2 regions of the Streptomyces sp. NPDC007896 genome follow, and region 2 is predicted to be linked to the other one. Evidence: riboswitches for the same ligand, from Rfam matches in the RefSeq annotation. Region 2 holds a riboswitch; the other holds the start of a gene.
The links. Region 2 has a riboswitch for cyclic di-AMP ahead of ACFZDJ_RS45155 (M23 family metallopeptidase). Riboswitches for the same ligand answer to the same signal wherever they lie in the genome.
Positions count from the first base shown of each region.

Region 1 (6,473 bases), on a different contig from region 2:
CGGACCGCGCCTCGGCGCGCTGCTCCCGCGCGCGCTGCACGGCGAGCGAGCGGTCGGTGGGTTCGAGGTCGAACTCCAGGCGTACGACGCCGTCCTCGAAGTGCCGCTTCTGCTGGTACCCGGCGTCCGTGAACACCTTGATCATCTTGGTGTTGGCGGGCAGTACCTCGGCGGCGAAACGGCGGATGTCCCGCTCCCTGGCGACGGCCGCGATGTGCTCCAGGAGGGCCGAGGCGACGCCGCGGCCCTGGTGGGCGTCCTGCACGAGGAAGGCGACCTCGGCCTCGTCGGCGGGCGCGGAGGCGGCCCGACCATCGGCATTAATACGGTCATAGCGTACGGTGGCGATGAACTCGCCGCCGACCGTGGCCGCGAGCCCCACCCTGTCCACAAAGTCGTGGTGCGTGAAGCGGTGGACATCCTTGGCGGACAGGCGCGGGTAGGGCGCGAAGAAGCGGTAGTACTTCGACTCGTCCGACACCTGCTCGTAGAAGCTCACCAGCCGCTCGGCGTCGTCGACGGTGATGGGCCTGATGCGGGCGGTGCCGCCGTCGCGCAGCACCACGTCGGCCTCCCAGTGGGAGGGGTACTCGTGCCGGTCCGACGAGGTCTGCATGGGCCCCAGAGTACGGCTCGCGTCCGACAACGGCGCGAGGCAGGCTAGGGGCACCGAAGTCGGATCCAGGCCGGGATCCGACGCGGAGTCCGGGACAGGAACAGCACCCTACCCCGGGCTCGCTTCACGTTGTGGAACACTGGTCTAGACAACCCTGAACACCTGAAGGGCAGCATCACATGGCTGAGCGCCGCGTCAACGTCGGCTGGGCCGAGGGCCTCCACGCCCGTCCCGCCTCCATCTTCGTCCGGGCGGCCACGGCCTCCGGTATCCCCGTGACGATCGCCAAGGCGGAGGGCAACCCCGTCAATGCGGCCTCCATGCTGGCGGTCCTCGGCCTGGGCGCCCAGGGCGGCGAGGAGATCGTCCTCGCCTCGGACGCCGAGGGTGCGGACGCCGCGCTCGACCGGCTGGCGAAGCTGGTGGCGGAGGGTCTCGAGGAGCTCCCCGAGACCGTCTGAGAAGGAGCCCCCCGAGCGGGGTTCCTCAATTGATGGCGGGAGTGGCCTTCGCACCAAAAGACCCCGCCCCGCACGCATTCGAAGGGCTCGCCCGAAAACATCGGGCGGGCCCTTCGCTTTTCCCAATTGCGGGCAGCAGAAATAATCCCCCGCGAATTACCCCTCTTTGTATACGGCGCCGGTGTTAATGACGCACGCCCGTCATGTTTACGGGATGTTGCGAAGTCCTCACGCGCTCCGGCCGATCTCCCCCGCCGGGAAAACGCAGCCGGTGCGCGACCGTCGCGCGCTCGGTGTGCAGCGCCGTGACGGCCCGCGCCCGCTCACTGTCGCCGCGCGCCACCGCGTCCACGATCCCGCCGTGCTCCGCCCAGGACTCCGCCGGATTGGCCGGCGCCTCGACCGCGTACATCCAGGCGATCTTGTGCCGCAGCTGGGCCAGCGTGGAGCTCAGCGCGGGGCTCCCGGAGGCTTGCGCGAGGGTCTCGTGGAACCAGCCGCCGAGCGAGCGCAGATCCTCGCTGTTCCCCCTCCTGGCCCGCTCCTGCCCCAGCCTGACCAGGCCTCGAAGCACCTTGAGGTGGGCCTCGGTGCGCCGCTGCGCGGCCCTCGCGGCGCCCAGCGGCTCCAGGAGCATGCGCATCTCCAGCAGGTCCGCGGCCTCCTGCTCGGTGGGCTCCGCGACACACGCGCCCGCGTGCCGACGGGTGACGACGAAGCCCTCGGCCTCCAGCGTGCGCAGGGCCTCACGCACGGGGACCCGCGAGACGCCGTAGCGGCGCGCGAGCAGTTCCTCGGTGAGCCGGCTGCCGCGCTCGTAGACACCCGCGACGATGTCGTCACGGATCGCCGTGCATACCGAGTGCGCGGGAATGCGCATGACCGGACCTCCGCCTTAATCCCCGCGAAACGCGGTCGATTGACGCTTGTTCAGCGACTCTATTGCAGAGAGCCGGAATTTCCGATGGCGGGCCGGAATCCATGGATATTTTTTGGACAGACAGTCGTTCGAAACGACGAAGCCCCGGCTGAGGGGAGCCGGGGCTTCGGAAGTGTTGACGCCGGTCGTCGGACGTTCACGGTGCGCGAGTGTCAGAGGTTCACGCCGTGCGAGCGTCAGACGTTCACGCCGTGCGAGCGGAGGTAGGCGACCGGGTCCATGTCGGAGCCGTACTCCGCCGTCGTGCGGGCCTCGAAGTGGAGGTGCGGCCCGGTGGTGTTCCCGGTGGAGCCGGAGAGGCCGATCTGCTGGCCCGGGGTGACCGTCTGCCCCACGGAGACGCCGATGGACGACAGGTGGCCGTACATCGTGTAGGTACCGTCGTGCATCTTCAGGACGATCTGGTTGCCGTAGGCACCACCCCAGCCGGCCGTGACGACCGTGCCGGAGCCGACCGCGTGGACCGAGGTCCCGGAGGCGGCGTGGAAGTCGACGCCGGTGTGGCTGCCGGAGGACCAGAGGCTGCCGCCGGTCTTGTAGCCGGTGGAGATGTACGAGCCGGTGATCGGCAGGACGAAGGTGTTGAGGCGCTTGCGCTCGGCGGCGCGGGCGGCACGCTCCTTGGCCTCGCGCTCCTTCTTCGCCTCCTCGGCGGCCTTCTTGCGCGCGGCTTCTTCGGCCTTCTTGCGCGCGGCCGCCTCGTCGGCGGCGCGCTGCTGGGCGGCGGCCTGCGCGTCGATCTGGGCGGCGACCCTGTCGCCGAGGGTGACGGCCTGGGTCAGCCCGGTCTGCTCGACGGAGGCGTCCGCGGCGAGGGCCGGGGCGGCCAGGGTTCCGATGACACCGGTGGTGGTGAGCGCGGCGACGCCGACGGCGTTCGTGGTGGAGCGCTTCACGCGGCTCGGACGGCGGTGTTTCCCGGGGCCACAGGTGAACGCCATGTAGGGGCTGTTCCTTTCCTTCCCTCTCGCCTACCGGGTTAGCTGACGGGTTCGGAGCAGGAAGGTCTCCTACGGACCCCCTCCAGGGAGGGCGTCCGATTCACCCCAGGGACTACGTGTGGGTCCCCGGCTCCCCTGGCTCGCGCCGTACGGGGACTCGGCGATGACTGTCCGGTGCCGCGGGCGCGGCGCACTGCCTGACGAACAGCCGCCCCGACGCTAGACGGGGCGTCTTTCAATCAACAAACGGATCACGGTTTTTGTAGTGCATGCCACAGGGCAGACGGGCAACCTCCCTACCAATACGGACATCTTGGGGATGAGGTCCAAGCGCAATCCGAGCGGAAATCCGAGCAAAAAGGGGCCCGGGCGACTCTTCAGTCACCCGGGCCCTACGGAGTCACGCTCTTCCGCTCCGCGTGCGGCTCGGCTTCCAGCCGGCTTCTACCGAGCCGCTGCTCCGCTGAACCTCTACTCCGCCGAAACGACGGTCACTTCACCGATTCCGAGGGCCTTGACGGGCTCCCGGATCTGCGTGGCGTCGCCGACGAGGACGGTCACCAGACGGTCCACCGGGAAGGCGCTCACGGCGGCCGCGGTGGCTTCCACGGTGCCGGTCGCGGCGAGCTGCTGGTACAGCGTCGCCTGGTAGTCGTCCGGCAGGTACTGCTCGACCTGGTCCGCGAGCGTGCCCGCGACGGCCGCCGCGGTCTCGAACTTGAGGGGCGCCACCCCCACCAGGTTCTGTACGGCGATGTCGCGCTCGGCGTCCGTCAGGCCCTCGGCGGCGAGGGTGCGCAGCACCTTCCAGAGGTCGTCGAGCGCCGGGCCGGTGTTCGGGGTGTCCACGGAGCCGCTGATGGCGAGCATCGCGATACCGGTTCCGTCCGGGGCGGCACGCAGGACCTGGCCGAACGCCCGCACACCGTAGGTGTAGCCCTTTTCCTCGCGCAGGACGCGGTCCAGGCGCGAGGTGAGGGTGCCGCCGAGGCAGTACGTACCGAGCACCTGGGCGGGCCACACACGGTCGTGCCGGTCGGCGCCGACGCGTCCGATGAGCAGCTGCGTCTGGACCGCGCCGGGGCGGTCCACGATGATCACACGGCCGGTGTCGTCGGCGGTCACCGGCGGCACGGGGCGCGGCTCGGCGGGCGAGCCGGTCCAGTCGCCGAGCGTCTCGGCGAGCAGCGCGTCGAGGTCGACGCCCGTCAGGTCGCCGACGATCACGGCGGCGGCCGTGGCGGGACGTACGTGCTTGTCGAAGAAGGCGCGTACGGCCGCCGAGTCGATCTTCTGGACGGTCTCCTCGGTGCCCTGGCGCGGGCGCGACATGCGCGAGGTAGCCGGGAACAGCTCCTTGGAGAGCTCCTTGGCGGCACGCCGGGCCGGGTTGGCCGTCTCGTGCGGGATCTCGTCGAGCCGGTTGCGCACCAGCCGCTCCACCTCGCTGTCCGCGAACGCCGGTGCCCTCAGGGCGTCGGCGAGCAGCCCGAGCGCCTTGGGCAGGCGCGAGACGGGCACTTCGAGCGACAGCCGTACGCCGGGGTGGTCGGCGTGCGCGTCGAGGGTGGCGCCGCAGCGCTCCAGCTCGGAGGCGAACTCCTCGGCGGAGAGCTTGTCGGTGCCCTCGGAGAAGGCGCGCGCCATGATCGTGGCGACGCCGTCGAGGCCCGCGGGCTCGGCCTCCAGCGGCGCGGCGAGCAGCACCTCGACGGCGACGACCTGCTGGCCGGGGCGGTGGCAGCGCAGCACGGTCAGGCCGTTGTCCAGCGTGCCGCGCTCGGGCGCCGGGAAGGCCCAGGGCTTGGGCTGACCCGCCTGGGGCTGCGGGTGGAAGTCCATGGTGGCGAGCTCGGTCACTTCGCCGCCTCCTCGTCCTCTTCGGTGGTGTCGGCAGCGACCGGCTCGTACACGAGCACCGCGCGGTTGTCGGGGCGCAGGCGGGACTTGGCGACCTCCTGGACCTCCACGGCCGTGATGTCCAGGACGCGCTGTACGGCCGTCAGGGCGAGCTGCGGGTCGCCGAACAGGACGGCGTACCGGCACAGTTCGTCGGCGCGGCCCGCGACCGTACCGAGCCGGTCCAGCCACTCGCGCTCCAACTGGGCCTGGGCGCGCTCCATCTCCTCGTCCGTGGGGCCCTCCTCGGCGAACCGGGCGAGCTCCTCGTCGACGGCGGACTCGATCACCGGGACCTCGACGTCACCGGACGTCTTCACGTCCAGCCAGCCCAGGGAGGGCGCTCCGGCGAGCCGCAGCAGGCCGAACCCGGCCGCGACGGCGGTACGGTCGCGGCGTACGAGTCGGTTGTAGAGCCGGGACGACTCGCCGCCGCCGAGGATGGTGAGCGCCACGTCGGCCGCGTCGGCCGCGCGCGTGCCGTCCTCCGGGAGCCGGTAGGCGGCCATCAGGGCGCGCGCCGGGACCTCCTCCTCGACGACCTCGCGCAGCTGCTCGCCGATGACCTCGGGCAGCGAGCCGTCGCGCGGGGCGGGCTTGCCGCCGTGCCCGGGGATGGAGCCGAAGTACTTCTCGATCCAGGCGAGCGTCTGCTCCGGGTCGATGTCCCCGACCACGGAGAGCACCGCGTTGTTCGGCGCGTAGTAGGTGCGGAAGAACGCGCGGGCGTCCTCCAGGGTCGCCGCGTCCAGGTCCGCCATCGACCCGATCGGGGTGTGGTGGTACGGGTGGCCCTCGGGGTAGGCGAGCCCGGTCAGCTTCTCGAAGGCGGTGCCGTAGGGCACGTTGTCGTACCGCTGGCGGCGTTCGTTCTTGACGACGTCCCGCTGGTTCTCCATGGACTCGTCGTCGAGCGCGGCCAGCAGCGAGCCCATGCGGTCGGCCTCCAGCCAGAGGGCGAGCTCCAGCTGGTGGGCGGGCATCGTCTCGAAGTAGTTGGTGCGCTCGAAGCTGGTCGTTCCGTTGAGGGAGCCGCCCGCGCCCTGCACCAGTTCGAAGTGGCCGTTGCCCTTCACCTGACCGGAGCCCTGGAACATCAGGTGCTCGAAAAGGTGAGCAAGGCCGGTACGGCCCTTGACCTCGTGCCGTGAGCCGACGTCGTACCAGAGGCACACCGCCGCGACCGGGGTCAGGTGGTCCTTGGAGAGCACCACGCGCAGGCCGTTGGCCAGGCGGTGCTCGGTCGCTGTCAGGCCGCCGGAGCCTGCCTCAGCTGTGGCCGTGTGACCCATGGGCATGTACGTCCCTTCGATCGCGGAAACTGCAGAATTCCTGCCGGTCCTGCCACTGTATGCAAGCGCGCCGACAGGTGGCGAAGTTCCCGCACCTCGTACGCCGAGAGCGAGAATTCCTGAGGTGGGAGGCCGGACTTCCGTTCACCGTGAGCGATCGGAACGGGGCGCCCTGGAGCCTCTATGGACGGGTCGCGGTCCGCGTTGTCAGTGCGGCGGTCCACAATGGTGCGCGTCAGAACCCGTTCATGCCCCGGCAGAGACTGTGAAGGAGCCGCAGCAGCGATGGCCCGCCGCAGCACGAAGACCCCGCCGCCCGACGAC
Region 1 is NZ_JBIBKX010000018.1:78,907-85,379, forward strand. Features, by position in the region: gene ACFZDJ_RS42630 (GNAT family N-acetyltransferase) at 1-616, opposite strand, end outside; gene ACFZDJ_RS42635 (HPr family phosphocarrier protein) at 796-1,077, shown strand; gene ACFZDJ_RS42640 (GntR family transcriptional regulator) at 1,262-1,957, opposite strand; gene ACFZDJ_RS42645 (M23 family metallopeptidase) at 2,194-2,958, opposite strand; cyclic di-AMP (ydaO/yuaA leader) riboswitch at 2,971-3,131, opposite strand; gene ACFZDJ_RS42650 (insulinase family protein) at 3,430-4,818, opposite strand; gene ACFZDJ_RS42655 (insulinase family protein) at 4,815-6,155, opposite strand; gene ACFZDJ_RS42660 (DNA topoisomerase (ATP-hydrolyzing)) at 6,435-6,473, shown strand, end outside.
Region 1: linked by a shared signal. The riboswitch ahead of ACFZDJ_RS42645 (M23 family metallopeptidase) and the one ahead of ACFZDJ_RS45155 (M23 family metallopeptidase) in region 2 are both predicted to bind cyclic di-AMP.

Region 2 (6,473 bases):
CGTCGGTGAGGACCGCGACCTGGGTGCGCTTGTCGCTGTGGCAGCCCTCCCGGCGCACCAGGCCGTCGTTGGCCAGCCGGGTGACGCCGTACGTCAGCCGACTGCGGGTGATCTTCAGGATCTCGGCGAGGTCGGTCATCCGCAGCCGCCGGTCCGGTGCCTCGGACAGCATGGCCAGGATGGAGTAGTAAAGGTGGGGCATGCCCGTCTCGGCCTGGAGCTGCCGGTCGATCGTGTCCTCCAGGAGCGAGGTGGCGGCGTTGTACGCGCGCCAGGCGCGTTGCTCGGCGGGGGAGAGCCAGCGGGTCGTCATGCCGCCAGTCTAGGTATTGTTTAAAACTTGAACCACTAGGAGCCCTGCGCTCGGAGCTGGAGGGTGCGCCCCATGCCCCATCCCTATGTCCTGCTGTCCGCCGCCGTCTCCCTCGACGGCTTCCTGGACGACACCGGCCCCGAACGCCTGCTGCTCTCGGGCCCGGCCGACTTCGACCGGGTCGACGAGGTGCGGGCGTCCAGCGACGCGATCCTGATCGGCGCCGGCACCATCCGCGCGGACAACCCCCGGCTGCTGGTCAACTCCGCCGAGCGCAGGGCGGCGCGGACCGCCGCCGGACGCCCGGAGTACCCGCTGAAAGTCACCGTCAGCGGCTCCGGCGACCTCGACCCGGACGCCCAGTTCTGGCGCACGGGCGGCGAGAAGGTCGTCTACACGACGGACAAGGGCGCCGAACGCGCCACCGACGCCCTGCGCGGACTGGACGTCGACGTGGTCCCGATCGGCGCCGAGCTGGACTGGCGCGTCGTGCTCGAACACCTCCACGACGTACGCGGGGTGCGGCGGCTCATGGTCGAGGGCGGGGGGCGCGTGCACACCCAGCTGATGGCACAGGGGCTGGCGGACGAGCTGCAGCTCGCCGTCGCGCCGCTCTTCGTGGGGGAGCCGGACGCGCCACGGCTGTTCGGACCCGGGGGATATCCGCCGGGCCGGATGCGGCTGGTGGAGACACGGCCGGTCGGGGACGTCGTCCTCATCCGCTACGTCCCCACCGCACCCGGGGCGGGCGCTCTCGCCTCCGCCGCGGACCGGCACTGGCTGGGCGTCGCCTGCGAGCTGGCGGCGCTGTGCCCGCCCTCGGAGACGGCGTTCAGTGTGGGGGCGGTGGTGGTGGCGGCCGACGGCACCGAGCTGGCGCGCGGGCACTCACGGGAGGGCGACGACCCCGTCGTGCACGCCGAGGAGGCGGCGCTCGCGAAGATCGATGCCGCGGATCCGCGCCTTCGCTCCGCCACCGTGTACAGCAGCCTGGAGCCGTGCGCGCGGCGGGCGTCCCGGCCCGCGCCCTGTGCGCGGCTGATCCTCGACGCGGGGGTACGGCGGGTGGTCACCGCGTGGCGCGAGCCCGACACGTTCGTGACGGGGGCCGACGGGAACGGTCTGCTCGTGGCCGCGGGGGCGGATGTCGTCGTACTGCCGGAGTTCGAGGAGCGGGCCGTGGCGCCCAATCGGCACCTTCTCGCGGCCGGGTAGGGGCGGCCCCGCGGTCGTCCGCGAAAAGCCTGGTGAATCGGGCCCCGCGGATGGCGTACACTAATTTCAACGACGCGGGGTGGAGCAGCTCGGTAGCTCGCTGGGCTCATAACCCAGAGGTCGCAGGTTCAAATCCTGTCCCCGCTACTGAAGGCCAAGGGCCGGAACTCGGAAACGAGTTCCGGCCCTTGGTTTTTCCCGTTTGCCGTCCCGGGTTTCTTGCCGTCCCGGGCTTCCCGCCGCCCGGCTTTCCTGTTTGCCGTCCCGCCCCGATTTTCCCTGCCGACCCGACTTTCTGTAGTCTTCCGCTCACTATGAGTTGTCCTCGGTGGCTGGTCCGGCGCGCGCCGGCGCTCGCGCTGCTGCTCGCCGCGTGCGCGCTGTTCCTCGGGGTCTGCCACGGCGGTCATGACTTCGTGCCGGACGGCGGGACCGTCGTCGCCCCGGCCGGGCACCACCACGGGCGCGGCGGAGCCGGCGGCGTCCGGTGGTCGGGCTCGGACTGACGCATCCCCCGGTCGGCCCCTCACCACTCGCCCCCCGCCCCCGCGCCGGGAAGCCTGGACGGGTGGGGCAGCAGCGAGGAGGCGCGCAGCGGGCCGAGGAGCCGAACGACGAGCCGAACGACCGGTCCGGTGGGCGATCGCCCGGGGTCCCCGTGCCCGATCCGGGGCTGGGGGACGAGCCGGTGCCCCGCCCGGCCGAGGCGGACCGGAGCCGGATCTCCTGCGCGCGAAACCTCGCCCGGGTGCTGCCCGCGCTGCTCATCCTGGTCGGCGCGTTCTACGACTACTTCACCCCGATGGCCTTCACCGCGGGCCCCCTCTTCACGGCCGCGCCGCTCGTGGCCGCCCCGCTCTTCTCGCTGCGCGGCACCGTGCTCACCGGCATCGCGGCGCTCGTCGCGGTGCTCACGATCCACATCCGGCTCGGCATCGTCTTCAAGGTGGACGCGCTCACGCAGGTCGCCACCGTGGCGACCGTCGGCGTGCTGGCCGTGCTCATCAACATCCTCGTCCGTCGCACCGACGAACGACTGGCCTCGGCCCACCAGATCGCCGAGGCGGCCCAGCGTGCCGTCCTGCCGGAACCCGACCGGCGGATCGGCGGCCTCGACGTCGCGGCGCGCTACGAGGCCGCGCAGGCGGGCGCGTTCATCGGCGGCGACCTGTACGCGGTGCAGGACTCCCCGCACGGTGTACGGCTGGCGGTGGGCGACGTACGCGGGAAGGGCATGGAAGCGGTGGCCGCCGTCGCGGTGCTCATCGGGGCGTTCCGGGAGGCGGCCGAGCAGGAGGCCACGCCGGAGGCGGTCGCGCAGCGGCTGGAGCGGGCGCTGGTCCGCGAGGGCACCCGGCGCAAGGGCCTCGACGCCTTCGAGGGGTTCACCACCGCCGTCCTCGCGGAGATCACGCACGAGGGCGGCCTCGTACGGATCGTCAACCGTGGCCACCCGCCGCCGCTGCTCCTGCACGCGGACGGAACGCTGGTCACGCTCGCCGCCGCGAACCCCGCACTGCCGCTCGGCATGGGCGAGTTGGGCAGCTGGCCGGACCGTGCGCAGGAGGCGCGCTTCCCGCACGGGGCCACGCTCCTCTTCCACACGGACGGACTGTCCGAGGCCCGCGACGCGCAGGGGCGCTTCTACGATCCGGCCGCGCGTCTGGCCGGACGGACCTTCCCCGGCCCCGACGTCCTGCTGGCCACGCTCTCGGAGGAGGTCCGGCGGCACACGGGCGGCGCACTGACGGACGACATGGCACTGCTCGCCGTACGGCGGCCGTAGTCACGGGAAGGGGCGTTCTTGATCGTTGTCACGAGGGGTGATCGGTCGATGTCCCTCCGCATAACAACTGACGCACCGTCAAATAACTGCCGGGTAGGAGGGTGCGGTCAACTCGCCCGATTTCCGCCGCTCATGGCCGGTAAGTCCTGGCCAAAAGTGGTTAATGATCAGTACGAACAGCTTGGAATCCGGTACCCGTGTCTATTAACGTTCGATAACGCAGCGCGGTCGTCCCAGCCGTCACAAGAGTCGGCTCCGTGCGCACGCGCCGAATCCCGCAAGGGAACCGGGGAACCACCAACTTGGGGTGAATCGAGCGTCTTTCGCGGTGGAGACACCGTGGGTTGACGCGCGTAGGAGACCTTCCTGCTCCGAACCCGTCAGCTAACCCGGTAGGCGAGAAGGAAGGAAAGGAGCACGCCCACGTGGCGTCCAACCGGCCCGCCCAGCCCACTTCGTTCCCGCCGAACGACACCCAGACTTTTGGCTACGCCTACGGCAAGGACGAGGGCCCCTGGGAGGAGTGGAACCCCACCGAGGATTCCATCCGCCCCCTCCGCGGCCGGCACCGCGTCTCCAAGCAGCGCGGCGGGGGACTCGCCCGCAGCTCCACGGTCCTGGGCGTCGGCGTCATCGCCGCCGTCGGTGCGGGCGGCATGGCCACCGCGGCGCCCGGCAAGCCGCCGGTGTCCATCTCGCTGCCCGACCTCTCCTCGGTCACCCAGTCCGCCAAGGCGCTGATATCCGACGGCGGTTCCAGCACGCCGAAGGGCTCCGCCACCCCGCTCACCAGCGCCGGCGTGACCAGCGCCGACGCCGCGCAGGGCAACAAGGACGCGGGCGAGGCACTGCGCGCCCGCATCATCCTGCAGGCCGAGTCGCAGCAGGACCAGGTCGACAAGGCGGCCCAGGCCGCCGCCGAGTCCGCCGCGGCGAAGAAGGCGGTCGCCCTGGCCGCCAAGCAGAAGGACGACGCCGAGGCCAAGGTCGCCGCCGCGAAGAAGAAGGCGGACGAGGACGCCAAGCAGAAGGCCGAGGCCGCGCGCCTCGCCGAGCTCGCCAAGAGCTACTCGCTGCCCACCTCCTCGTACACCCTGACCTCCCGCTTCGGCGACGCCGGTTCCATGTGGTCCTCCGGGTACCACACCGGCCTCGACTTCGCGGCCCCCACCGGCACGCTGATCAAGGCCATCCACAGCGGCACGATCACGGAGGCGGGCTGGGCCGGCTCGTACGGCTACCGCACCATCCTCACCCTCGACGACGGCACGGAGCTGTGGTTCTGCCACCAGTCGTCCATCAGCGTCAGCGTCGGGCAGAAGGTGGCCACCGGCGACGTCATCGGGCGTGTGGGCGCGACCGGCAACGTGACCGGGCCGCATCTGCACCTGGAGGTTCACCCGGGCGGCGGCAGCGCGATCGACCCGATGGCGTGGCTGCAGAGCAAGGGCCTCAACCCCTGATCGTTCCCGGGGGCCGTGTGCGGAATACGGCAGTCCGGTACGGCTGTTGAAATAAAGCATGACTTCTCTCCGCAAACTCGGCTCCTCCGACCTCGAGGTCTTCCCGCTCTCCCTCGGCGGCAACGTCTTCGGCTGGACAGCCGACGAGGCGCAGTCCTTCGCCGTGCTCGACGCGTACACGGCCGGGGGCGGCAACTTCGTCGACACCGCCGACGGCTACTCCGCGTGGATCGCCGGCCACACAGGCGGTGAGTCGGAGACGATCATCGGCAAGTGGTTCGCCGCGCGCGGCAACCGCTCCGACGTGGTCCTCGCCACCAAGGTCAGCACCCACCCCGAGTACAAGGGCCTGTCCGCGACGAACATCAGGGCCGCCGCCGACGCCTCGCTGCGCCGCCTCGGCACGGACTACATCGACCTCTACTACACCCACTTCGACGACACCTCGGTGCCGGTCGAGGAGATCATCGGCGCGCTGGACGAACTGGTCCGGGCCGGCAAGGTCCGGGAGATCGCCGCCTCCAACATCTCCGCCGAGCGGCTCGCGGAGTCCGTGGAGTTCTCCGACCGCGAGGGCCTCGCGCGTTACGTCGCCCTCCAGCCGCACTACAACCTCGTCTCGCGCGACACCTACGAGGGCCCGCTCCAGGAGGTCGCCTCCCGGACCGGCCTGGCCGCCGTCCCCTACTTCGCGCTCGCCTCCGGCTTCCTCACCGGCAAGTACCGCCCGGGTACGACGGTCGACTCGGCGCGGGCCGAGGGCGCCGGCAAGCATCTCGGCACCGAGCGCGGCATCCGCGTCCTGGCCGCCCTCGACGAGGTCGCCGGGGCCCATGACGCCGAGGTCGCCACGGTCGCCCTCGCCTGGCTCGCCGCCCGGCCGACGGTCGCGGCGCCCATCGCCTCCGCCCGGACGGTCGAGCAGCTGCCGGCGCTGCTGGCGGTCGCGGACCTGACCCTGACGGACGCGGAACTGGCCAGGCTGACGGAAGCGTCCGCCTGAGGCCTACGACTGGTAGGGGTTGTACGCGGGGTACGGCGTCGCCGGTGCGGGGTACGTGGGGTAGGGGGGCGCACCGGTGGGGTTCGCCTGGCCGGGCACCGGCGCGTAGCCGTACCCGGGCCACGGCGGCGGTACCTGAGGCGGCACGGGTACGGCCGGGGCCGCCGTGTGGGCCGCGTACGCGAGGGACGGGCGGGCGACCTCCCGGCGGCGCCACAGCTCGTGCAGCAACTCCCGCTCCCGTACGACGAAGTCGGCGTTGGCGCGGCCACTGCGCCCCCGGTGCCGCAGAAACGCCAACGAGGTCGCGTAGGCCTCGTACTGCGCGACCGAGCGCGCCGCCGCCTTGCCGAAGTGGTGGGCGGCGTACTCGCGGGCCAGCCGCCGCGCCCGCATCGAGCCGAGCACGTACGGCTCGGGCGGGGTGAGCCACCCGGCCGCCGCGTACGCCGGAAGTTCGGTCCGTACGGTCTTCAGCTCCCGCTGCCGGGTCCAGATGACGAGGAAGGTGAGCAGACCGAACGCGGGCACCATGAACGCCCCGTACACCGCGTAGAAGCCGTACTCCCCGAAGTCCGACGAGCCGTTCCACGTGGAGTGCATGCCCATCGCGAGCAGCAGTCCGGTCAGGGGCAGCAGGACGCGGCGCACGTGCTGGCGCTCGGCGGACAGCGCCGCGATGCCGAAGCCGAT
Region 2 is NZ_JBIBKX010000021.1:20,803-27,275, reverse strand. Features, by position in the region: gene ACFZDJ_RS45180 (MarR family winged helix-turn-helix transcriptional regulator) at 1-313, opposite strand, end outside; gene ACFZDJ_RS45175 (dihydrofolate reductase family protein) at 386-1,528, shown strand; tRNA gene ACFZDJ_RS45170 (tRNA-Met) at 1,602-1,675, shown strand; gene ACFZDJ_RS45165 (hypothetical protein) at 1,843-2,034, shown strand; gene ACFZDJ_RS45160 (SpoIIE family protein phosphatase) at 2,097-3,314, shown strand; cyclic di-AMP (ydaO/yuaA leader) riboswitch at 3,571-3,728, shown strand; gene ACFZDJ_RS45155 (M23 family metallopeptidase) at 3,740-4,777, shown strand; gene ACFZDJ_RS45150 (aldo/keto reductase) at 4,836-5,780, shown strand; gene ACFZDJ_RS45145 (PrsW family glutamic-type intramembrane protease) at 5,784-6,473, opposite strand, start outside.